One region of the Bacillus sp. JJ1562 genome, then DNA from elsewhere that is predicted to be linked to it. Evidence: riboswitches for the same ligand, from Rfam matches in the RefSeq annotation. Region 1 holds a riboswitch; each other region holds the start of a gene.
The links. A riboswitch is a leader RNA that binds a small molecule or an ion and turns the genes downstream of it on or off. The one in region 1 is predicted to bind thiamine pyrophosphate.
Positions count from the first base shown of each region.

Region 2: linked by a shared signal. The riboswitch ahead of thiT (energy-coupled thiamine transporter ThiT) and the one ahead of thiM (hydroxyethylthiazole kinase) in region 1 are both predicted to bind thiamine pyrophosphate.
Region 3: linked by a shared signal. The riboswitch ahead of tenA (thiaminase II) and the one ahead of thiM (hydroxyethylthiazole kinase) in region 1 are both predicted to bind thiamine pyrophosphate.
Region 4: linked by a shared signal. The riboswitch ahead of V7097_RS15730 (thiamine phosphate synthase) and the one ahead of thiM (hydroxyethylthiazole kinase) in region 1 are both predicted to bind thiamine pyrophosphate.

Region 1 is NZ_JBALOQ010000046.1:2,614-8,392, forward strand. Features, by position in the region: gene V7097_RS21720 (HAAS signaling domain-containing protein) at 1-807, opposite strand, end outside; gene V7097_RS21725 (PadR family transcriptional regulator) at 794-1,141, opposite strand; TPP riboswitch at 1,363-1,474, shown strand; gene thiM (hydroxyethylthiazole kinase) at 1,659-2,483, shown strand; gene thiE (thiamine phosphate synthase) at 2,470-3,123, shown strand; gene thiD (bifunctional hydroxymethylpyrimidine kinase/phosphomethylpyrimidine kinase) at 3,123-3,908, shown strand; gene V7097_RS21745 (NAD(P)H-dependent flavin oxidoreductase) at 3,941-5,014, opposite strand; gene V7097_RS21750 (class I SAM-dependent methyltransferase) at 5,070-5,779, opposite strand, start outside.
Region 2 is NZ_JBALOQ010000026.1:26,212-31,990, forward strand. Features, by position in the region: gene V7097_RS17285 (molybdopterin-dependent oxidoreductase) at 1-180, shown strand, start outside; gene ychF (redox-regulated ATPase YchF) at 301-1,401, shown strand; gene rpsF (30S ribosomal protein S6) at 1,577-1,864, shown strand; gene ssb (single-stranded DNA-binding protein) at 1,920-2,486, shown strand; gene rpsR (30S ribosomal protein S18) at 2,536-2,775, shown strand; gene thiT (energy-coupled thiamine transporter ThiT) at 2,863-3,426, opposite strand; TPP riboswitch at 3,501-3,602, opposite strand; gene V7097_RS17315 (YybS family protein) at 3,837-4,766, shown strand; gene V7097_RS17320 (DHH family phosphoesterase) at 4,793-5,779, shown strand, end outside.
Region 3 is NZ_JBALOQ010000035.1:24,850-30,628, reverse strand. Features, by position in the region: gene V7097_RS19455 (energy-coupling factor transporter transmembrane component T family protein) at 1-362, opposite strand, end outside; gene V7097_RS19450 (ABC transporter ATP-binding protein) at 385-1,839, opposite strand; gene V7097_RS19445 (ECF transporter S component) at 1,853-2,437, opposite strand; gene tenA (thiaminase II) at 2,465-3,145, opposite strand; TPP riboswitch at 3,245-3,410, opposite strand; gene V7097_RS19435 (YbjQ family protein) at 3,496-3,810, opposite strand; gene V7097_RS19430 (hypothetical protein) at 3,791-4,000, opposite strand; gene V7097_RS19425 (sigmaY antisigma factor component) at 3,997-4,200, opposite strand; gene V7097_RS19420 (YxlC family protein) at 4,197-4,547, opposite strand; gene sigY (RNA polymerase sigma factor SigY) at 4,501-5,064, opposite strand; gene V7097_RS19410 (flotillin family protein) at 5,243-5,779, opposite strand, start outside.
Region 4 is NZ_JBALOQ010000024.1:401-6,179, forward strand. Features, by position in the region: gene V7097_RS15725 (DUF4145 domain-containing protein) at 110-1,216, opposite strand; TPP riboswitch at 1,500-1,610, shown strand; gene V7097_RS15730 (thiamine phosphate synthase) at 1,728-2,330, shown strand; gene thiO (glycine oxidase ThiO) at 2,320-3,432, shown strand; gene thiS (sulfur carrier protein ThiS) at 3,445-3,648, shown strand; gene V7097_RS15745 (thiazole synthase) at 3,650-4,417, shown strand; gene vanY (VanY-A/VanY-F/VanY-M family D-Ala-D-Ala carboxypeptidase) at 4,542-5,408, opposite strand; gene V7097_RS15755 (sensor histidine kinase) at 5,503-5,779, opposite strand, start outside.

The DNA.
Region 1 (5,779 bases):
TGAAAACACCTGAATGGTAGTATTGTAGATCACCATTCTTTTCGTCCATTGTCCTATGATTAGTTTATATAGGGCTAATGCTACTTCCAAACCGATTACAACTAGAACGATGGGCCAAAATGAAAGTAAAACCTCTTGATTTAAAGCGGGTGTTACAAATTCGAGACCATCATTTCCCCCTTCATAGATACCTAGAAGTTGGTTGGCATAAAAATAAAGGGTTGCCCAAATTGCTGTCCACAATAAAGCACCAAATACTTCACATTTTGAGATCTTCTTTTTCTTAGGGATATAGGCGATATATTTCAAATCATCAGGAGTCCATTTTTGTAGGCTGGTTGTTAGTGGCTGGTTATCTTTTCCTTTATCGATTCTTTCTATCATGGCAAACACAAGCGTGAACCAAAAGAAAGTTTGAATCGAAACCTCAATTATTTTCCAAATACCGAAGCCTATCAAGTCCAAAACTACATTAATGATGGCTTCCTCACCTTGATACCCGATAAAATATTCAGCAAACGTCGAGATGAGTGCAACTACTGCGGCAATCGGTAAAATCATTTTTAATAAGCTTACATACACGTCGAAATAACGTGGACCAATTAGATACATTGGCCGGTCTCGATAATTATTAGCCAATTTTACTGGGCTCCCTAATTTCTCTAGTGCAGTTTTTACATCTGCTTCATTATAGTCATCTGGCAACATATCCTCGATGGTTGAACGTAATTCAAGTGCGATATCGTCACGCATTTTTTCAGGTAGTCTTCTTGTAACCTCCTGAATGTAGATATCAATCAGATTCATAATCTTCCTCTCCCTCTAATAGTCTGTAAAGCTCTTTTGAATTTTGAATCCATTCCTTTTTTAGCTGTAAAAAGATTTCGAGCCCGTATTCACTTAACACATAGTACTTACGGGGTCTGCTTTCAGATGTGTCCCAGCTGCTCGTCACCAATTCCTGCTTTTCCAGGCGGCGAAGCAAGGGGTATAAGGTACTTTGGTCAATCGCAATTCCTGAACCCTCTAATAATTGAACAAGTGAATATCCATATTGAGGGGTTCGTAATTGACTTAATACCGCTAGTGTTAACGTTCCTCTTCTAAGCTCTGTCATTAATGAGTTTAATAAGTTACTCATTCACCCACCTCATTTTTTATTACTATATGTCATACAGTATTTGATTTATACTATGTATCGTACACTATTGTTGTGACGAAAGCAATAAAACTTTTTTGAACCGAGGGGGACGGTTCCCGCGGTACCTAAAAATGTGGGACCACCAGAACCGTCCCCTTGGTCCCACTAAACTTTTCAAAAAGAATGACAGATAAATTTGATGTGCTATAATAAAGTGAATTGAATAGTAACAGGGGGGCTCACACAATGTGGGCTGAGAGTAGGCGAAATGTAGCTTTGACCCTTAACCTGATTTGGATAATGCCAACGTAGGGAATGTGCGTAAGTATGAGTATTCATGCGGTATATCTTAATCAGGTATACCGCATTTTTTATTCAACAGGGCTTAAACCCTGTTGAATAAAAAAATGCCTCCGGCGGATGCCACAGATTTTTAAAGGAAAGTTTTCGAGGCAGGCTCGAAAAAATCTGGGCGCAAATCCGCCAAGGCGCATTTGATTATTTAGGAGGCTAATAGATGTTTGAGCAAATCATATCAAATGTAAGAAATAACACACCGCTTGTACATAATATTACAAATTATGTGACGGTGAATGACGTTGCAAATATTGTTCTTGCTTGTGGGGGATCCCCGATTATGGCGGATGATCCAAAGGAAGTGGAGGATATTACAAGCATTTGTAGCGCGCTTGTGATTAACATCGGGACATTAAATGAAAGAACGATCGAATCCATGATTTTAGCAGGAAAAGCTGCAAATAGATTGGGGCATCCTGTTGTTTTAGATCCAGTTGGAGCTGGTGCATCTAGATTAAGAACTGATACGGTTTATCGCCTTTTAAAAGAGGTTCAGTTTGCAGTTATTAGAGGTAATTTATCAGAAATAAAAACCGTACATGCCGGTAGTGGAAATACAAAAGGTGTTGATGCAGCAGCTGAAGATGTCATCAATGAAGGAAATCTCGATGAAATGGTTCAATTTGCGAAAGTGGTAAGTAAGCAAACAGGAGCTGTTATTGCGATCACGGGTGCCATTGATATCGTTGCAGATACGGAAGAAGCTTATGCAATCAGAAATGGTCATCAAATGATGTCCAAAATAACGGGGACAGGCTGCATGCTTTCATCCGTTGTTGCTGCTTTTTGTGGGGCAAATCCTCAGGAAATTTTAAAAAGTACGGCCGCTGCAGTGAGCGCGATGGGATATTGCGGTGAATTAGCTCATCAAAAAGTAGAAGAATTAAATGGTGGAACTTCATCATTTCGAACGTATTTGATTGATTCCATGAGCAAACTAGACTTTACATTACTTCAGGGTGGGATGAACATTGAAAATCGATAAAAATGCAATGCTATTATACGCAGTAACCGATCGTGCCTGGACAGGCAATCAATCTTTAGTTGAGCAAGTAGAAGCTGCACTAAAGGGTGGAATTACTTTTTTACAGCTCAGAGAAAAAAGTCTCGGATATGATGAATTTTTACAGGAAGCAATTGAATTAAAAAGGCTAACTGATTTCTATCATGTTCCATTTGTTATTAATGACAATGTCGAGATTGCGCGGGCTTGTGATGCAGATGGCGTGCATGTTGGTCAAGAGGACATGCCGGTTGAAAAAGTCCGAGAGTTGATTGGACCAGATAAAATTCTCGGTGTGTCTGCTCAAAATGTGGAGCAAGCTATTGCTGCTGAAAAAGCGGGAGCTGATTATCTCGGGATTGGTTCTGTATTTCCAACGAGCACCAAGTCCGATGCAGAGCCGATGACATTTGAAACAGTCCAAGAAATTTGCAGAAGCGTATCGATTCCAATTGTTGCAATCGGTGGAATTAATAAAGGGAATATTTTAGAGTTAGCCGGAAGTGGCGTAGACGGAGTAGCTGTTGTATCGGCGATCTTTGCACAGTCAGACATCACCGCTGCAACAACAAAATTAAAAGAACTTTCAACTGAAATGGTTAACAATAGGAGTGAAGGATAATGAAAAAGGTACTGACGATTGCTGGCTCTGACTGTAGTGGGGGAGCGGGGATTCAAGCGGATATTAAAACAATCACTGCCCATAAAATGTATGCAATGAGTGCTATCACGGCTCTCACTGCACAAAACACAACAGGTGTTTACGGGGTGCTTGATTCTTCGCCGGAATTTGTTGGCCAACAGCTTGATTGCATTATGACTGATATTTTTCCTGACAGTGTAAAAATAGGGATGGTGTCCTCACCAGAAATTATTCATAAAATCGTTGAGAAGCTAGAAGAATTTCAACCTCAAAATATTGTCTTGGACCCAGTTATGATTTCTACAAGTGGAAGTAGACTATTGACTGAATCGGCGATGGATGCTCTTATTACTAGATTATTTCCGCTTGCTACTATTATTACACCAAATCTTCACGAGGCCGAGGCGCTTTGTGGAATGGAGATTCACACGAAGGAAGACATGCAAGTGGCCGCCCAAAAATTGTCCGAAATGTATAAGGGGGGCATTTTAATCAAAGGAGGTCATCTTGAGGATACCGCGGATGATCTCTTATATAGCAATGGGGAATTCACATGGTTCCCAGGATCACGTATTGATAACCCGAATTCTCATGGCACAGGTTGTACGCTATCGTCAGCGATTGCTTGTAATTTAGCAGCAGGCTTGGATATAAAAACAAGTATTCAAGAAGCAAAACGATATATTACAGGAGCATTAGAAGCGGGACTTGACCTTGGAAAGGGAAGTGGACCGCTGAACCATTGCCATGCTTTAAAGAACTGAAAAAAAACGAAGCAGTGGATTTCAACAGAAATTCACTGCTTTAAATTTTTCGCTTCTAAAATGATCGATTCTATCAATGTTTTTGCACTTTGATTTTTCGATAACCTCGGACTTTGTCCAGACCAAAGGGACATGAAATCCTTGTTATTTTGTGAACCTGAAGCTATTCGGATATCCTGAGTAAGAGAGTTTTGAATCGGAAAATCCGGCAAATCTTTTTCATATTGCTGCATGTTAAAAATAAAGGGGTTGGCGAGTCCGCGTGCCCACTTACCAGAGAATGAACGGGTTATAACCGTTTCGTCTTCTGAAGCATTAAGGATCGCAAGTTTATGTACTTGATGTGCTCCACTTTCAATACAAGCTAAGAAAGCTGTTCCCATTTGAACAGCCTGTGCTCCTAAGCAAATGGAAGCCATTAATCCTCTAGCATCCATAATTCCACCAGCAGCAATAACTGGAATACTTACATTGTCAGCAACTTGTGGGATAAGTGACATTAACCCGACTAAGTTTTCCTGTTCTCCTTTGATAAAGCTTCCGCGATGACCACCAGCTTCACTGCCTTGAACGACTACCATATCCAGGCCTGCTTTTTCAACTTCGCTTGCTTCTTTAACGGTTGTTGCTGTTCCCATTAAAACGATATTATGTTGTTTTAATTCCGCGATTACGTTTTTGGAAGGAAGTCCAAATGTAAAGGAACAAATAGGGACCTTTTCTTCAACGACAACTTTGATTTGCTCAACATATTTTTCAAGAGCATGATGAAATGAGGGGATTTCATCATAATCTTTTGGAGATAAATTCAATTTTTCTCGAATCGGGTTAAGTAATTGATTAGCTGATTTAACTTCATCTTCTTTTGCCTCAAATTCAACTGGAACAAATAGATTGACCCCGAAAGGTTTGGTTGTTAATTGCTTGATTTCCCTAATTTGTTCTCGTAATTGGGTAGAAGTCATATAGCCTGCACCAATCATTCCTAAACCACCGGAATTTGAAACAGCAGCCACCAATTCTGAAGTTGTAACACCACCTGCCATTGGGGCTTGGATTATTGGATATTCGATTTTTATCAACTTTGTTACTTCATCCTTAAACAAAACTATCACCTCCTAATTGATATGAAAAAAGTGGAGGAATCCCTTCACTTTAATCCTAAAGTTTTGTTGCCTTTAGCACAACCGCTTCCCCTTGGAAGGATTTAAGTTTATTATTCTCGATTTGAATTCGAAACTTTTGTTTGATTTTTTCGGAAGCGTTTAGCATGTATTCGGTTAGTTCGTCCTTCTCGTGATCTGTCAAATGCATGCGGTCACACCAACTCTCAAATTCAAATGTTTTATCAAATCGATAGAGTTCTTGGATTTCAAAGTCCTCATTTTCTAACATTTGAAACCACTCGGACTTTTTCCAAGCACGAAAATGACTATAGTCTCTCTTTTTTTCAACTGTATTATAAAACTCATCAAATTCATCGTTCTCAGGAACCACATTATCATCTAACAAGAACTGTCCGCCTGTTTTTAAAACACGTGATACTTCACTTACAAATCTGTTAATATTAGGAAAATGGTGAGGTGCAATCCGGCAAGACACGATATCGAATGCTTTATCTGAGAATGGTAGTTTTTCAGCATCCCCTTCAACAAATTCAACGTTGGAATGACCATTACCTTTAATAAACTTTTCCGCAGCAGCTAACATTTCCGGTGTTAAATCGAAAGCTGTAACCTTTTTTACAAGGGGAGCGAGGGCATTCGCAGTATGACCACCACCAGTAGCAATGTCAAGTGCCAGTTCCGTTCCTTTAGCGTCAGCCAATGCAACTAATGTTTGTAAATCTCCACCTTTCCGATGACCTTCGC
Region 2 (5,779 bases), on a different contig from region 1:
ATTTCAGGGAAGGTCCAGATTTTAAAGGATTCAGCCACGAATATTGTGTGTATCGATGAAGGACAATGGCATATCTTTGGTGGCAGTGTGAATCAACTTACTTCTCATCAGGTATCCGATAATGGACTTGGTAGTACGTTATATGATTGCCTTGTTGGAATCGAGAAGGTGAACGAATAAGATATTGGGTATTCATCCGATAGCCGTTTCTAGCCGAAACGGCTTGTGTTTTTTACAAGGAATATCTATAATTGTTGAAGGCTAGTAAGTATGTTACGGATAAGAGGAGTGGAAAAATCAATGGCGTTAACAGCAGGTATCGTTGGTCTTCCAAACGTTGGGAAATCAACTCTTTTTAATGCAATTACACAAGCAGGCGCAGAATCAGCGAACTATCCGTTCTGTACAATCGACCCAAACGTGGGGATTGTTGAAGTGCCGGATGCGCGTTTAAATAAATTAACAGAATTAGTACAACCAAAAAAGACTGTCCCAACTACTTTTGAATTTACGGATATTGCAGGGATTGTAAAAGGTGCTAGTAAAGGTGAAGGGCTTGGTAATAAGTTCCTATCACATATCCGCCAAGTGGATGCGATTTGTCATGTTGTACGTTGTTTTGCAGATGACAATATTACGCACGTAGCAGGTAAGGTCGACCCAATTGCAGATATTGAGACAATTAATTTAGAGCTTATTTTAGCTGATTTAGAATCAGTAGATAAGCGTATTGACCGTGTTGGGAAGCTTGCAAAGCAAAAGGACAAGGATGCTGTTGCAGAGCATGAGGTGCTAGTGATTTTAAAAGAAGCATTCGAAACTGAACAGCCGGCTCGTGCAATTGAATTTACGGATGAACAAATGAAGTATGTAAAAGGCATGCATTTACTAACAAGTAAACCAGTTTTATACGTTGCTAATGTTGGTGAAGATGATGTAGTGGATCCTTCTTCAAATGAGTACGTTCAATTGGTTCGTGAGTTTGCACAAAAGGACAATGCTGAAGTCATTGTTGTTTGTGCGAAGATTGAGTCAGAGATCGCGGAGCTTGAAGGGGAAGAAAAGGCAATGTTCCTTGAAGAGCTTGGTATTGAGGAATCTGGACTTGATCAATTGATTCGTACTGCATATCATTTATTAGGCCTTGCTACGTATTTTACAGCTGGTGTACAAGAGGTAAGAGCGTGGACGTTTAGAAAAGGAATGAAAGCACCACAGTGTGCAGGGATCATTCATACTGATTTCGAACGAGGATTTATTCGCGCGGAGACGGTATCGTACGAAGATTTGCTTGCAGGTGGCTCGATGAATGCTGCTCGTGAAGCAGGTAAGGTACGTCTTGAAGGGAAAGAATATATTGTTCAAGATGGAGATGTTATCCATTTCCGATTTAATGTATAAGGAATGTTGAGAATAGCCACAGAACGAAGTATTCGTTTTGTGGTTTTCTCTATTTTAAAGATTTCTTGCCTACAATTTATTCATGTGGTATAATATTTTTCTGTGAGTAATTGAAATAATTGCTCCTTGCCCTTTTTAGATAAAGGGCCGTTAGTCCAAAAGGAGGTGTAACGTGATGAGAAAATACGAAGTTATGTATATCATCCGTCCAAACATTGATGATGAAGCGAAAAAGGCTTTAGTTGAGCGTTTTAATGGCGTTTTAACTGACAATGGTGCGGAGATTACAAACGTAAAAGAATGGGGTAAGCGCCGTTTAGCTTATGAAATCAATGATTTCCGCGATGGTTATTACATGATTCTTAACGTAATGTCAAACGCTGAAGCTGTTAGCGAATTCGATCGTTTAGCGAAGATCAGTGAAGACATTATCCGTCATATCATTGTTAAAGAAGAAGAATAAGAATTTTTATAGAGTATAGACTCTGTTTCAATATCCTGTTAAGGAGATGGTTCTGATGATGAATCGCGTAGTTCTCGTTGGGAGACTTACAAAGGATCCTGAATTACGATATACCCCAAGTGGAGTTGCAGTTGCAACCTTTACACTTGCAGTGAATCGAACATTTACGAATCAGTCAGGCGAACGTGAAGCTGACTTCATTAATTGCGTCATATGGCGCCGACCAGCCGAAAATGTGGCAAACTTCCTAAAGAAAGGAAGCTTAGCAGGCGTCGATGGTCGTCTTCAAACAAGAAATTATGAAGGTCAGGATGGCAAACGCGTATATGTTACTGAGGTTGTAGCGGAAAGTGTTCAGTTCCTTGAACCTAGAAATGCGAATGACCAACAGCGCAGCGGTGGAGGTAACTTTGGTGGAAACCAAGGCGGAGGCTATGGTGGCAATCAAGGTGGCTATGGTGGCAACCAGGGTGGCAATCAAGGCGGTGGCCAAGGTGGATACTCTCCATTTGGACAGAGTCAGAACCCAAATCAAAACCAAGGACCTACAAGAGTAGACCAAGATCCATTTGCAAATGATGGACAGCCTATCGATATTTCAGATGACGATCTTCCGTTCTAATTTGTAAGTCAATCGTATAAATCAAAACATAAAAAAGGAGGGAAAATCGATGGCAGGCGGACGTAAAGGTGGACGTGCAAAGCGTCGTAAAGTGTGTTACTTCACAGCTAATGGAATTACACACATCGATTACAAAGAAGTAGATTTACTTAAAAAATTCGTTTCTGAGCGTGGTAAAATATTACCTCGTCGTGTAACTGGTACAAGTGCAAAATACCAACGTAAATTAACTGTTGCTATTAAACGTGCTCGTACAATGGCATTATTACCATATGTATCTGGTGAATAATATAGAAAAGCGATGATCGTCAAATGCGGTCATCGCTTTTTTGCATTAATTTTTCGTTAGGAACCAAGAGAACCGTCCCTGTGGTTCCTATTTTTTTAGTACGAAAAAACGAGGTGAAGCAATGATTAGGATTGATAATACGATTGTACATAATGCAAATGTTGCTAGCATTGTTATTCCGTTAAAGGTGAAGGAGTACCATACTGGGTTTTGAATTTCTGGTGCAAAGTATTCAATAAAGAGAAAGCCTGCTAGGAAATGCCAAAAATAGCGTGCGAGACTACCAATAAATATTGCAAAAGTAATAGCAAAAATTGCTTTTGGCTTTTGATTGTTTTTTAGACTTTCTTGCACAATTGACTTGAATATACCTCCTAATCCAATGAATGAAAAGGCAAGGATGTATTCCATAATGGCTTGAACTGGGTGTACAATCCATGGGTCAAATACTAACTGAAGTAGTCCCCATAACAACCCGGATAACATTCCTATTTTTATACCCCATCTTAATGCAATGATAAAAACAGGGACCATAGCAATTGAAATGGATATGGCTGGTGTAATATCAATTGATGGAAGTAGATCCAAAATTAGGGCTAACGCTGCAAAAATTGCAGCTTCGATCATTGCCTGTAGTCTTGTGTTTCTCATAAAAAAATCCCCCTTGAAGTATGTTGTAAAATAACGTACCCCAAAGGAGAACAACTTTAATAAAAGTATTAGTTCTCAGGTAACTCTCACATCCCTACGCTAGCACTAACTAACAGGTTCGAAGGGTCTGAACTCGAACGTTCACTCTCAGCAAAATTGCTCCCCTTGTGGTTACGTTTTTATCATATGATTACTATCATAATAGAAAATAGGGAAAAGTAAAACAAAAAGTTTCAGTCACAGGAGGAACTTTGAATAAAGACTGACAAGTCCTGTGTCAAACGTCGAAGTCACCATATCTTGTGGAAGTCAAAAAGTTGAAGACTTTCTAGTAAATCTTTAAAATAGAAGGTGATTGTAAAAACTAGCTCTTGTATTTAGAGGGTTGTAATATAAGTTGAGGTGAAAATTTGAAAAACGCAAAAACTTTAACAGAAGGCGCCATGCTTTTAGCAGTATATAGTGTACTATTACTTCTTACTTTATATATCCCACTACTTGGAATCGTGTTTTCATTCCTTTTGCCCATTCCATTTATCCTGTTTACCGTGAAATATAGAGTAAAGCAGTCATTGCTATTTATTCTAATTGCCTTTTTATTATCAGGGCTACTAGGTTCTGTCTTTGGGATTATACATACGATTGTGTTTGGAATTTCGGGGATCTTATTAGGCGAACTAATTAACCGGGGAAGAAGTGGAATCGAGCTATTTTTAGGCTCCTGTTTGTCGTATTTGTTCTCGATCGTGCTACTGTATGTAACAGCGATTTCGATCCTACAAATTGATGTCATTGATTTGATTCGAGAAAGCTCACGGGAATCTTTTGCCATGGCTGAGAGTATAATGAGGGCAACAGGAGGAGAAGTAAATACAGAGGTCATTGCACAACTGGAAGAATCAATTGAGATGATACAATACATGATCCCAAGCATGTTTGTTTTAATTGCGATGTTTTTAGCTTTTGTAACGGTTGTAGCAATGAAACCGGTGCTTATACGACTTAAAGTGAAAATGAATCCATTCCCACCGTTTCGTGATATTAATTTTCCTAAAAGTATTTTATGGTATTACTTACTGATCTTACTTTTAAGCTTTGTTGAAATGGAAAAGGGCACGTTTGGGTATACCGCCTTTTTAAATCTCTTTTTTGTTTTGCAGTTGTTTATGGTGATTCAAGGCTTGTCCTTCATTTATTATTTCTGTCATCAAAAAGGAATCACAAAGGCTGTGCCAATTGTATTGACAGTCTTATCGCCATTTCTTCTTTATATTATTCGAATCTTAGGTATAATTGACTTAGGATTTCAACTGCGAAATCGAATTAGTGGAAAGAAGTAAAACAAAGCTTTAGGAGCTGAAAATACATGCCAGACTTTTACAAAAGGAAGTTATTTCGCTATCCTATTTATGCATTGCTTGTGATTACAAGTATTTTTAGTGCAATTCTCATTTTTTCTCATTGGATGATTGGGTTAGCATGTTTTCTGCTCCTTGGACTCATTGTGTATTTTTTATTAAAAGCAAACTCACTTTTAAAAAAGGAAATGGAGCATTATATCTCGACCCTTTCGTATCGCTTAAAAAAAGTTGGCGAAGAAGCGTTAATGGAAATGCCAATTGGGATATTGCTTTATAACGAGGAGTTTCAGGTTGAGTGGGCTAATGCCTATTTATCGAACTTTCTTGATGCTGATACACTGGTAGGAAGATCTCTATATGATGTTGAGGAACTAATTGTTCCACTAATTCAGCAAGAGATTGAAAGTGAAACAATCACATTAAATGAGCAGAAATTTAAGGTCATTATAAGGAGAGAAGAACGCCTACTTTATTTCTTTGATGTTACTGAACAAATGGAAATTGTGCAATTGTATGAGGCTGAGCGAACCGTATTAGGGATTATCTTTTTAGATAATTATGATGAAGTAACCCAGGGGATGGATGATCAACGGAAAAGCTCGTTAAATAGCCAGGTTACGTCAATCTTAAACGAATGGGCAACTGAACATGGTGTGTTTTTAAAGAGGACTTCATCTGAGCGATTTATTGCAGTGTTGAATGAAGAAATCTTATCAAGCCTTGAAAAAACAAAATTTACGATTTTGGATGATGTGAGGGAAACTACCGCAAAGGATAGTGTAGCACTGACCTTAAGTATCGGGATTGGAATTGGGGTTCCAACACTTCCGGAACTAGGAGCTGCAGCACAATCAAGTTTGGACTTAGCATTGGGACGTGGTGGAGACCAAGTTGCCATTAAACTTCCAAATGGGAAGGTTAAGTTTTATGGTGGCAAAACGAATCCAATGGAAAAACGTACTAGAGTCCGCGCTCGCGTGATTTCTCATGCA
Region 3 (5,779 bases), on a different contig from region 1:
AGGCCAAGCCCCGCAAAAATAATTCCTCGAAATCCCACAATTAATCCTTTATATATGCTTTCCTCTGATATTGTAATCAGTCCCCACTTATACAATACCATTTCTCCTTTTCCAAATAGAATCATAGATGATGAGGTTGAGAGAAAGATGAGGAAAAATGGTAACGTAAGTAAAATGATTCTTTTAAACGAATGTCCCGTGAAACCAAAAAATAAGATAAATACGACCAACGAAGTATGAATGAGTAGATAAAGATTATCAATAAATAATACAGCTATACATAAGCTGACCAATACAAACAGCTTTACACTTGGGTTAGTTCTATGAAGCCATGTTATTTTACTTGAAAGTTCCATTTGTATATTCCTTTCTCCCATTACACTGTTACGATGTTAAGGTTGACAATTGCCTTTTAGCCAATTGATCTTTTATCAATTTACCATTTTCAATCGTCCAAACCCTTGTCGCAAAATACATCTCAATTTTTATATCATGAGAAACCATCATAATCGTCTTGTTCTTTTGTCTGTATTTTTCTAATAATGTTAGGAGTGCAAATGTATTTTTTGAATCAAGTCCAAATGTAGGTTCATCTAACAAAAGAATTTGCTGACCTCTTACGATTGAGGCTGCTACACTTAATCTTCTTTTTTGTCCCATCGACAACTGATAAGGATGTTTGTTTTTATGATTTGTGAGACTGAAAATTTGTAAAAGTTCCTCTACCGAGGCTGTGATTTCTTGTTCATCTCTTTTATCAACTCGTAAGGAATATGCAATTTCCTCATAAACAGAGTTTGTGACAAATTGCAGCTCAGGGTTTTGGAAAACAAAGGTCATCATTTCATTTAATCGCTTACCATTTTTTACGTTATTCCCATATAGCGAATAGTGACCTGTCGTTTTAATAAACTGCATCAGTGAGTCTAGTAATGTACTTTTTCCAGCACCATTCTTCCCCTTTATCACAATCCACTCTCCTGAGTGAATCTTGACATCATTCACACAAATTTTTTCCTTCTTCTGCCTATACCCATTGAAGTGTTTAAGGCTAATAACTGGAGTATTATCTATGCCGGGACTTTCTTGTTGCACCCATTCAAAGTCTTGAACAAAGTGATCCCAGACACCTGGATACCAAATCCCTTGCTCTCGCATGATCGTTTCAAAATTGGATAAGATTTCTATCTTATTACCATCAGCAATAATTTCTCCTTCAGCATTAAAAAGAATAATTCGGTCCACAATCTCAAGGACATGATCAAGCTTGTGTTCGACAATTAGCAACGTTTTATCATGCCCGACATCCTTAATAACCTCCCAAATCTCCTTTGTCCCATCAGGATCAAGCATTGCTGTTGGCTCATCTAAAAATAATACATCAGGAACTAGCGCCAACACTGCCGCAATGGCTAAACGTTGTTTCATTCCCCCAGACAAAGTTTGAATGCTTGTATGGATGTTTTCTAAGTCCAACCCACCCTGGTTTAGATATCTTTTAATACGCTCTTCCATTTGTTCCCTAGGAATTTTTAGATTTTCCAGGACAAATGCAAGTTCTTCATCAACAAACGGCATACAAAACTGGGAATCAGGATCTTGGAAGACATAACCCCATTCTGATGGGACCTGCAAGCATTCCGTTTTCATTGGTACTTCAACTGAGTTCGGAATAATCCCACTTAATACCTGAAGGAGTGTTGATTTCCCACACCCTGAAGGTCCAAGAAGTAAAACCTTCTCACCTTTTTTAATATGGCAAGTTAAGTCCTTAAAAAGTAAGGACTCATCTCCCGGAAATTTTAATCGAAGTTTTTCAACAAACGTAATTGATTCCATTTTCGACACCCTTTTATTTTTGATCAAGTGCATCAAAATCATTTTTCGATAGTGGGCGTACAAGATTTGTTACTCCCGTCATCTCTAACACTCTTACAAGGTAGTGTGCAAATAAACCGGCAAATAGGATGGATCCTACAAATCTAGCAACTAGGAATAAAGCCAGATTCCACGTAGCTAAGTCAACGATTTCACCATAAGCAAAATCCATAATTATAGACCCTAAGCAAGATGCTGAAGCTGCTAACACAACAACAGCAAGATTATATCTTTTATACCGAAATATCATAAATACAGCTTCAGCAAACAGCCCTTGAACAACACCGTAAAAAAGAACAGTTAGGCCCCATGGAGACCCTAATATAAATTCCCCTGAGGCTGCTGCAATCTCTGCTAATAAGGCAACTCCCGGCTTACGAATAACTAAGTATGCAATAATCGCTGCAATAAACCACATACCATATAGAAACTGATCAGCATGTAACCCAATTGGCTTTACAATATAATACAAAGAGCCCCAAATGATATAAACAATTCCGAATGCAATTGCAATTACAATTGTAACCAAAATATCAGTTAGTTTTAGTCCTTTATTCATGAAGAATTCTCCTTTTTTCGTAGACTATTATGCTTCTACTTTGTGTTGAACCGGCCAGTTTTCTAAACGGTAGGCCATTTCCCAAAAGGAGTATTCGTACTGGCTACTAATGATAAAATGTTCCTTCATACGTTTCCGGTCTGCTTGCGTTGCTTTTTCTGCTAATTCATTTATCCGATCAATTTGTTCTTCAACAAGGGTTTTAAACCAATCACCACCATAGGCAGCAATCCATTCCTGATAGATCGGTTCTTCTGGTTTGCAACTTTGAAGCCTTTCACCGATTTCGTAATATAGCCAATAGCAAGGCAATAAAGCTGCAATAATATCACCTAAATGTCCAGAATATGCCGCCCTATACAGATGTGATGTATATGCATAAGCTGTAGGTGCCGGCTTAAAGTTATGTCGCTCCTCATCCGTGATTCCAAGTCTCTTTGAAAAGCTTTTATGCAAGGATAACTCGGCTTCATAGGTCCCTTGTGCATGAATTACCATCCTGTTTGTCGTATGTAAATCCTCGGCCTTCGCTGCCCCTAATGACTGCACCTTTGCAAAGTGAGTAAGATAATAGGCATCCTGTTTTACGTAATATCGAAAACACTTGATTGGTAATGAACCATCCCCAATTCCTTTTACAAATGGATGCTCAAAGCTTGCCTCCCATATTTGATTTGCTTCTCTTCTAATTTCCTCTGAAAATAACATTTTCATTTTTCCTCCCTTTATTGTTATTAGCAAAATAAAAAACCACCTTCTCTACGCAGTGTAAAGAAAGTGGTTTGGATTTAGGCATAAAAAAACATATTGACCGTTTCCCCACTTCCCTACGCTGGTACAAACCAGATCAGGTTCTAAGGGTCTTGAGGTCATGAAAAAATTCAATCCTCAATCTCAGCCTTCAGTAATAGATTCGTAGGTATTTGACCTAACAAAATATTATTACCCTATTAAGGCACCCCTAGTGGAACTACTAAAATATTTAAATATTTTCCTTTGTACCATCCTAACATGAAGATACGATTTATAAAAGCCTTTTTTGAAAGTTGCAGTTTTTACTATTCAACATATACTGCCGTACCATATGCGATAATTTCAGATGCATTTTGCATAACAGATGAGGTTTGTAGACGCATCGCAATAACAGCATTTGCTCCTTTTGCCTTCGCGTCATCTACCATTCGTCCAATTGCTTTTTGACGGGATTCCTCCAGCATTTCAGTGTAATCTGAAATTTCACCCCCAACAATTGTTTTCAATCCAGCCATAATATCTCTTCCAATATGCTTTGACTGAACAGTTCCTCCTCTAACAAATCCTTTTAGTTCTTTCACTTCTTTTCCGGGTACATAATCAGTAGTCACGATAATCATTTTCGTCATCCTCCACTTTTTCTCGTTTTCGTTCCCAAACTAATAAAGCAAATAATAGAACAATGGCAACCATGTAAAACGCATAGAACATCAGCGCCTTTGAAATATCAATGAACAAAAATACAATTCCTACTATTTGTCCAACAATGGCTATCATCAATACAATATATTTCGCAATATTTCTCATCATTCTCTACCTGCTCCGCGTCGATAAATTTTTCTTGCAACTATGAAATAAAAAACGATCGGCATTGGTGCTTGGATTAATCCCCATATTCCCCAAAACCAGTAATTATGCCCCCGCTTTCTTGCGTCTAAAAATAACCAAAAGCTTTGAATAAGTAGGATGATGGCTATTAATATCCAGAATTTGATATCATCCGTTTTCATGTACGCATCACCCGTTTTCGATATCGATAGAGGCTATAAATCGGGAAGCTAATTGTTGCGATCCCTTGAATGACGATAAAGACAAGCGGCAGTTTGAAAAATGCGGTGATTAAACCTGTCATAATGAATAATGCAATCAAGATAAAGGCAGTTAAATCCCGTCTAAATTTCTTCTTTTCTTTCTGTTGTTCAACTGCTACCATTTGTTCAAAAGCTCGCAAATCAGGAGTGAAAACCGAAAAATGTTTATCTATTTTTGCAAGTGCTTCATTTATGACTTGAACCGTTTCTATGTCTTCTTCATGTTGTGGTTCGTTCTTTAATAGGAATAGCTTGTTTTTCTTCATTGGGTCTCAACTCCTTTCTTACTGTTTGGATTCCGTTATGTATTCTCGATTTAACAGTACCAAGGGCGATATGAAGCATATCTGCTATTTCTTCATATGAATAGCCATAGTAATGTTTTAGAACAATTGGAATCCGAATTTCATCAGAAAGCCTTCCTAAAGCGTTAAGAACATCATTCCAATCCTCAGAATGGTTATCAAATTGCCATTTCATTTTGCGTAATGCTTGTTCCTGATGCTGATAGTTTTGTTCGCGTTTCTTTCTTCGAAGATCGTCAATGTATAAGTTTGTCGCAATTGTTATGAGCCATGAGGAGAATTTTGCTTTTCCGTTATACATTTTGATTTTTTCCATACTTTTCATCATTGCTTCCTGTGCCAGGTCTTCGGCAATATCAGGCTTCATTGTAACTTTTATTAAGTATTTTACTAAAAAAGGATAATGCTCCTTAAAAAGCATCGCAAACGCGAGTGAGTCACCACGCTTTGCACTGCGAATTAGTTCCTTTTCATCCATGCAATGAATTCTCCCCCAAGAAAATTTGATTATCTTTATTTTTCGTTTGTAGTACGAATGAGGCAACCAAAAAGTTCATTTCATTTTTAAAAAATATTTTTGTTATATTCTTTTTTGCCTAGTTTAACCCAAAAAAGAAGCCAACTTAAACATGTTTTGGCTTCTTTTCCTAGTATGATTACTCGTTATCAGTTGGTGTGGCTTTTCTTGTTTGAACTAATTCTTCAGTTAAATTGTCGATACTATTTCTAACATTTCCTTTTCCTGACAGGTTTTCAATAATTTCTTTTACATCAATACCAGAGGATGCCTTCAACGATTCCTGGAGGGTTGACATTAGGTTTGTCGCATATCCTGTTACCTTATTGGCACCGCTGTTTTCCCCGCTACTTCCAGTATCCACAACCGTAATTTTATCAATGTTTGATAATGGCGCAGCCACTTCTTTCGCATATTGAGGTAGCATTTTAATAACCATATCGAGGATAGCCGCTTTTCCATATTGCTCGAATGCTTCTGCGATTTTTTGTTTTGCTTCTGCTTCTGCAAGACCCGTTAAGCGGATAATGTCTGCTTCTGCTTCCCCTTGTGCACGTTGGGCTTCTGCTTTTGCAAGACCATCGATACGGATTTTCTCTGCTTCCGCTTTTGCCATTGCTTCGATTCGGTATTTATTCGCATCTGCTTCCGCCAATTGTTTCGCTTTTTCCGCCTC
Region 4 (5,779 bases), on a different contig from region 1:
TCACTATTCCAGATTTACTGCCGCTACCAAAAAATGCACCCAGTCTGGATGCATTATAATTGGTTTACAAACATTTGTAAGTAGTTTTGCGATTAGACAGGAATCCTGTTTACTTCCCCTTCAACTGCTCAAACAACCTCCCCACATTCACAACTCCAACATTCTTATATTTTCCTAATATCACTAACTCTTTCGGAAGCTGCCCAACAGTTTGAATCCCGTCTTCATTTAATTGTTTAATGAGGCTTGGTATGCCTGTGAATTCTTCTTTGGTAAGTGGGATATTTTTAAGTGCATCTGTTAAGATGATGTAATCCGCTTTATAAAATAAGAAGAGTTCTCCTGGGCGTTCTAAGATTACTTTTCTACGAATCTTTTCTTCTTCAATAAAGATTTTCAGTTCGCCAAAAAATTGTTTGTCATTGTTTTCGTTAAACCGTTTCACATGCTTATGCAAGTCTTCGAGATTACTGGGTAATTCGCTCATGATTCGAGCTTGCTGCTCTGCGCCTAGTCTGATTAAAAAGGTCTCGGATTTATCAAATCTTTGTGGTAATAAAAAGGCATCCCGGAGAAAATACGGAACTTCAAGCGAGTCTCTTTTATATTCAATATTTCGAATTGTTGTGTAACCTGGTTCAGCCATTTTTGCAGGTACAGCAGATGTTGTAATGGCAACCTCATCTTTTGCTTCGTTACCTGAAGTCCCCTTTTTCATAGATGCAATTAATATATTCTCTAGTGATTTCAAACGGAGCTCCAATTCGGTAATATCATAACGTTCTTCCTTCGGAGTGGTTGGATCCTGATATTCCGGGACCTCAATTGATACTGAGGTATACACTTCAACAAACCATCTTACAATCTTGTAGATTGCTTCCCATGATAAAAGTGCTTCAGAATAACGAAATTTTCTTTTGTCATGTGAGGCCTGATTACCAAGTTGTCGAACTAAATGAAGTGCATCTCTTATTTCCGTTGTAAGAATCCCTTCACTCTCCAATATAGTTAGTCTTTCCTTTAATGTTATACGAGGCTCTTCTTTCATTTTTTCATATTCCATGACCTGTTGAAGAATATTTTCAACGAGTACCCTTGAATGAGTTAACATTGTACGTGGACTTGAAAAGATTGTATTCTCTAATTCACCCGCTAAAAACGCCAATTCTTTGGATACGGGTTCTAAAAATCTATAAAAATACTCAGATGAATTCATGTCTTGCTGTTCCTTTCTAGCATGCAAAATAGACCTGGATCCGTTTAGATAGACTCAGGCAGTCTGTAGATTATTTCATTTTAGGTGATAAGTAGAGTTCAATCAAGGGTTTTTGAATGGGATGAGTCATTTGGTTAAACATCTGTGGACAGTACATCCATCTCTCCCACTGAAGCATTTGTAAAAAATGGGACAAGGAACCTGTCCCTCTGACCCATTGGAAACATATACCTTTTCATTTTATCTTAATTGTGTTAATTTTATTATATAAGTTAATATTTCGTTTTTTCACTAGGGGAACCCTTGATAAGGGCTGAGAAAAAAGTAGTGTACTTTGAAACCCTCATTACCTGAACAGGCTTGTACCTGCGTAGGGATGTGGTTAAGGCAATTGCTTTTTTGTGTATAATACCCAACCACTTTCCTGCATTGGAGAGTGGTTTTTTGTTGTGCTTTAACCGCTCTATTCCCTTTTTACGCTACAAGTTGTTAGACGAAAAGGAGAAATCTGATGAAATTAATTGCTGTGACGGATGATCAACAAACTTTAGAAGCTGTCGCTGAAAAAATTATTGCTATCAAAGATGTAATTGATTTTGTACAAATTAGGGAAAAATCAAAGTCAGTCCGGGAGCTATTGACACTAATCGAATATTTACTCAATAACGGTGTGAAGAAAGAAAAGATTATGATTAATGACCGCTTAGACGTTGCGTTATGTATGGGCATCCCTACCGTTCACTTACCTGAGCATGGACTTCCTGTACAAATGGTGAAACAACGATACCCTCACCTAAGGGTTGGCTGCAGTGTTCATTCACTTAAAAGAGCACAAGAAGCCGAAGCAAATGGAGCAGATTATGTCATATATGGGCATTGCTTTCAAACGAATAGCAAACCAGGACTGCCTCCGAATGGGGTTGAACCGATTTTACATATAAAAAATGAACTTAACATACCTGTCTATGCAATTGGTGGCATTACGTTGAAAACAATACCGTCTATTCAAGCTGTTGATGCAGATGGAGTCGCGTTCATGTCCAGTATTTTTTCAGCTGCTGAGCCTTATTCGATAACAAAAAAATTCTTTGAGGCGATAAAATATGAAAAATAAATATGAAGTAATTGTTGTAGGTGGTGGAATTATTGGCTGCTCCATTGCTTTCTATTTAGCAAAGGCACAGATGGATGTTGCACTATTTGACAGAGGACTAATTGGAGAAAAAACAACGAAGGCCGCTGCTGGCATGCTGGGTGCCCATTCTGAAAGTGATGGAGATTTCTCTCTTCTCTTCCCATTTGCAAGATCAAGCCAACTTGAATACAACCTGCTGAAGGATGAACTGTATGAATTAAGTGGTGTTGACATTGGCTATAGGACGGGTGGAATTTTAAAGCTAGCATTCACAGAGAGAGATAAGCGCAACTTAGATTCACTCCTAAAACAACCAACCGTAAAATGGGTGAATCACGAAGAAGTTAAAATAATGGAACCTGAAATTAGCAATGATGTTTTAGGTGCAGCCTATATCGCAGACGATGTTAACGTGATTCCGACGAATACTTGTGAAGCCTTTGCAAATAGCGCACAGGTGCTAGGTGCATCGATTTTTGAAAACAGTAACGTCTATGGAATCGAGAAAAATGGAAACAGCTACATTGCGAAAACAGCAAATGGCGATATTCATACAAAACATATCGTTATTGCTACAGGGGTTTATAGTAATAGGCTTTTTCGGAATCTAGGAATCTCTGAAAAACTGTCACCTGTAAAGGGAGAAAGCATCATAGTTCAGCACGAGAAGCCGTTTCTACAACACACGTTGTTTCACGATAAATCCTACATCGTTCCAAGAAATAATGGCAAACTTGTAATTGGTGCATCGATGATTCAGGATGATTGGAGCGAATCAGTTAGCCTTCAAAGTGTTGAACAATTGATTAATATAGCAAAAGCTATGCTCCCTTCCTCTACCAATTGGAAAATTGACAGTTTTACATCAGGTTTAAGACCTACCACATTTGATGGGCTTCCATTTATCGGCAGACATCCAGAAGAGGAGCGGATTTTTATTGCTTGTGGCCATTTTCGGAATGGGATTCTCCTTGCACCTGCAACTGGGAAAATGATTCGTGATCTAATTCTGAATAACGAGGTAAATCAAGAATGGATTGATGCATTTCGTATCGATCGAAGGCAGACAGCCATGATTTAGGAGGTGAGAAAAATGAGAATTAGGCTTAACGGAGAGCAAGTAGAAATCCCTGAAGAAGTAAATTCAGTGGAAAAGCTTTTAGCTCATTATAAGTTGCAAAACCGGATTGCGATTGTAGAAATCAATGAGGATATTATTAAAAAAGACGACTATAAAACGATGAATCTTGCAAATGGTGATGTCATCGAAATCGTCCAATTTGTAGGAGGAGGATAATATGTTAACAATAGCAAATCGTACATTCAAATCTAGGCTTTTACTAGGAACAGGAAAATACCCGTCTTTTGAAATTCAAAAGCAAGCTGTAGAGGTATCGGATGCCGAAATTTTAACGTTTGCCGTAAGAAGAATGAATATTTTTGAAGAAAGTCAACCCAATTTTTTAGAGCAGTTAGACTTAACAAAATATACACTTCTACCAAATACAGCAGGAGCAAAAACGGCTGAAGAGGCTGTTCGAATTGCGAAACTGGCTAAGGCATCTGGCTTATGTGACATGATTAAAGTTGAGATCATTGGAGATGACAGATCCCTTTTACCAGACCCGATCGAAACGTTGAAGGCTTCGGAAATGCTTCTCGATGAAGGTTTCATTGTGTTACCGTACACCTCAGATGACGTGGTGCTTGCAAAGCGTTTAGAAGATCTGGGTGTTCATGCAATTATGCCAGGAGCAAGCCCGATTGGTTCGGGTAGAGGGATTATTAATCCATTAAACTTAAAATTTATAATCGAACAATCCCAGGTGCCTGTCATTATTGATGCAGGAATCGGTTCTCCAAAGGACGTCGCTTATGCGATGGAGCTTGGCGCAGATGGAGTACTATTAAATACGGCTGTGTCTGGTGCACAGGATCCTGTAAAAATGGCACGTGCTGTGAAACTTGCATTGGAAGCAGGCAGATTAGGATATGAAGCAGGACGGATTGAAGAAAAAGACTACGCGGTAGCGAGTAGCCCATTAACAGGTCTGGTAGGATCTTAAAATCCTAGGTAACACCTGGAGGTATTTACTTAAAAAATTCGAAGCCTAATTTTCTCGAAATTAGGCTTCTTAATTTTTGCAGTCTAGGTTCAATTACCGACTAGGGTATGAGTTGCATTTTCTCTTAGTAACCAGTCACAATTACTCCATCCATATTGTTCCCTGAAATCTCAAAGTATCGATCTTTTGGTAGGTCAATCGTCTTGATTTCAGGAATAGGGTAATATGTAATCGTGTATTTTTTATTATTCATTCTAACAGTAATGTGTTTTTCATCTTTCAAGAATGCTAAATATTCTTCTAAAACAAAATTCCTTTCCTTCATTATCGCACTATGTGGTAAACCGACATATCGAATATGCCACGGTTCAAATTGTATTCCAGTAATATCTACTTTATCCTCGGGATATCGTAAAACGAACCCGTATTTCCAAGCATTTTTTTCGATCCACTTTCCTTCAGGTGCCACAGCCATTTTATTTTGAGTGGAGCCAATATCTAGTGATAAACCTAGATTGTGTTCGCTATAACCGGCTGGCAAGGCATATGCAGAACCCTTCTCTTGATAAAGTGCACTTTGTTCAGCAAAATTCCGAAAACCACTAGTAATGATAAAATTACTCACACCTTCTTTTTCTGCAGCAGCAACCATCTTCGAAAATTTGCCTACTAAGTCTGTTGACAAATCTATGTCGCTATTTAATAATTCGTATCCATCTATTAACTCATTCTGTGTAAAAAGATTGATGACATCGGATGTAATACTCATTTGGTGTACCGGATAAACTTTGTTGACCAAAAGCAGATTTCCTTGATAAATATGGTCTTCTGTAATCTCTATAGTTTGAATCTTTTCAGAAGTCCCTCTTCCCCCTACTTTAATATCCTTATGTAGGTGTATTGCTACTTTGGGTTCAAAATACGATTCAATATTAATAAAAATTAAACCCAAGGACATTAATAAAACGAATAAAAAACCCCACTTCTTCATCCTTTAGCTTCCTCCTTATTCTCCATTACCCTTAAAGAATAGGGAAAACTGTTTAAAAAAAGAGTGGGGTAAATCTTAAATTTTTCTTAAATGTTTAAGTTTCACTTTCCATTGGTAATCGAACTTCAAAAACGGTCTGGATTAAACTACTTTTGGCTGTAATCAATCCACTATGTTGCTCAACGATATTCTTCGCAATAAACAAACCAAGACCTGTGCTATCTTCTCTATGAGTCCGAGCTTTATCTCCTGTGTAGAACATATCAAAAATATGCGGCAATTCATCAGGTGGAATACTATTTCCATAATTCACTACTTGAATAACCACATCATCTTCTTCTATAAAACCGTTAATATCAACGTACTGACCA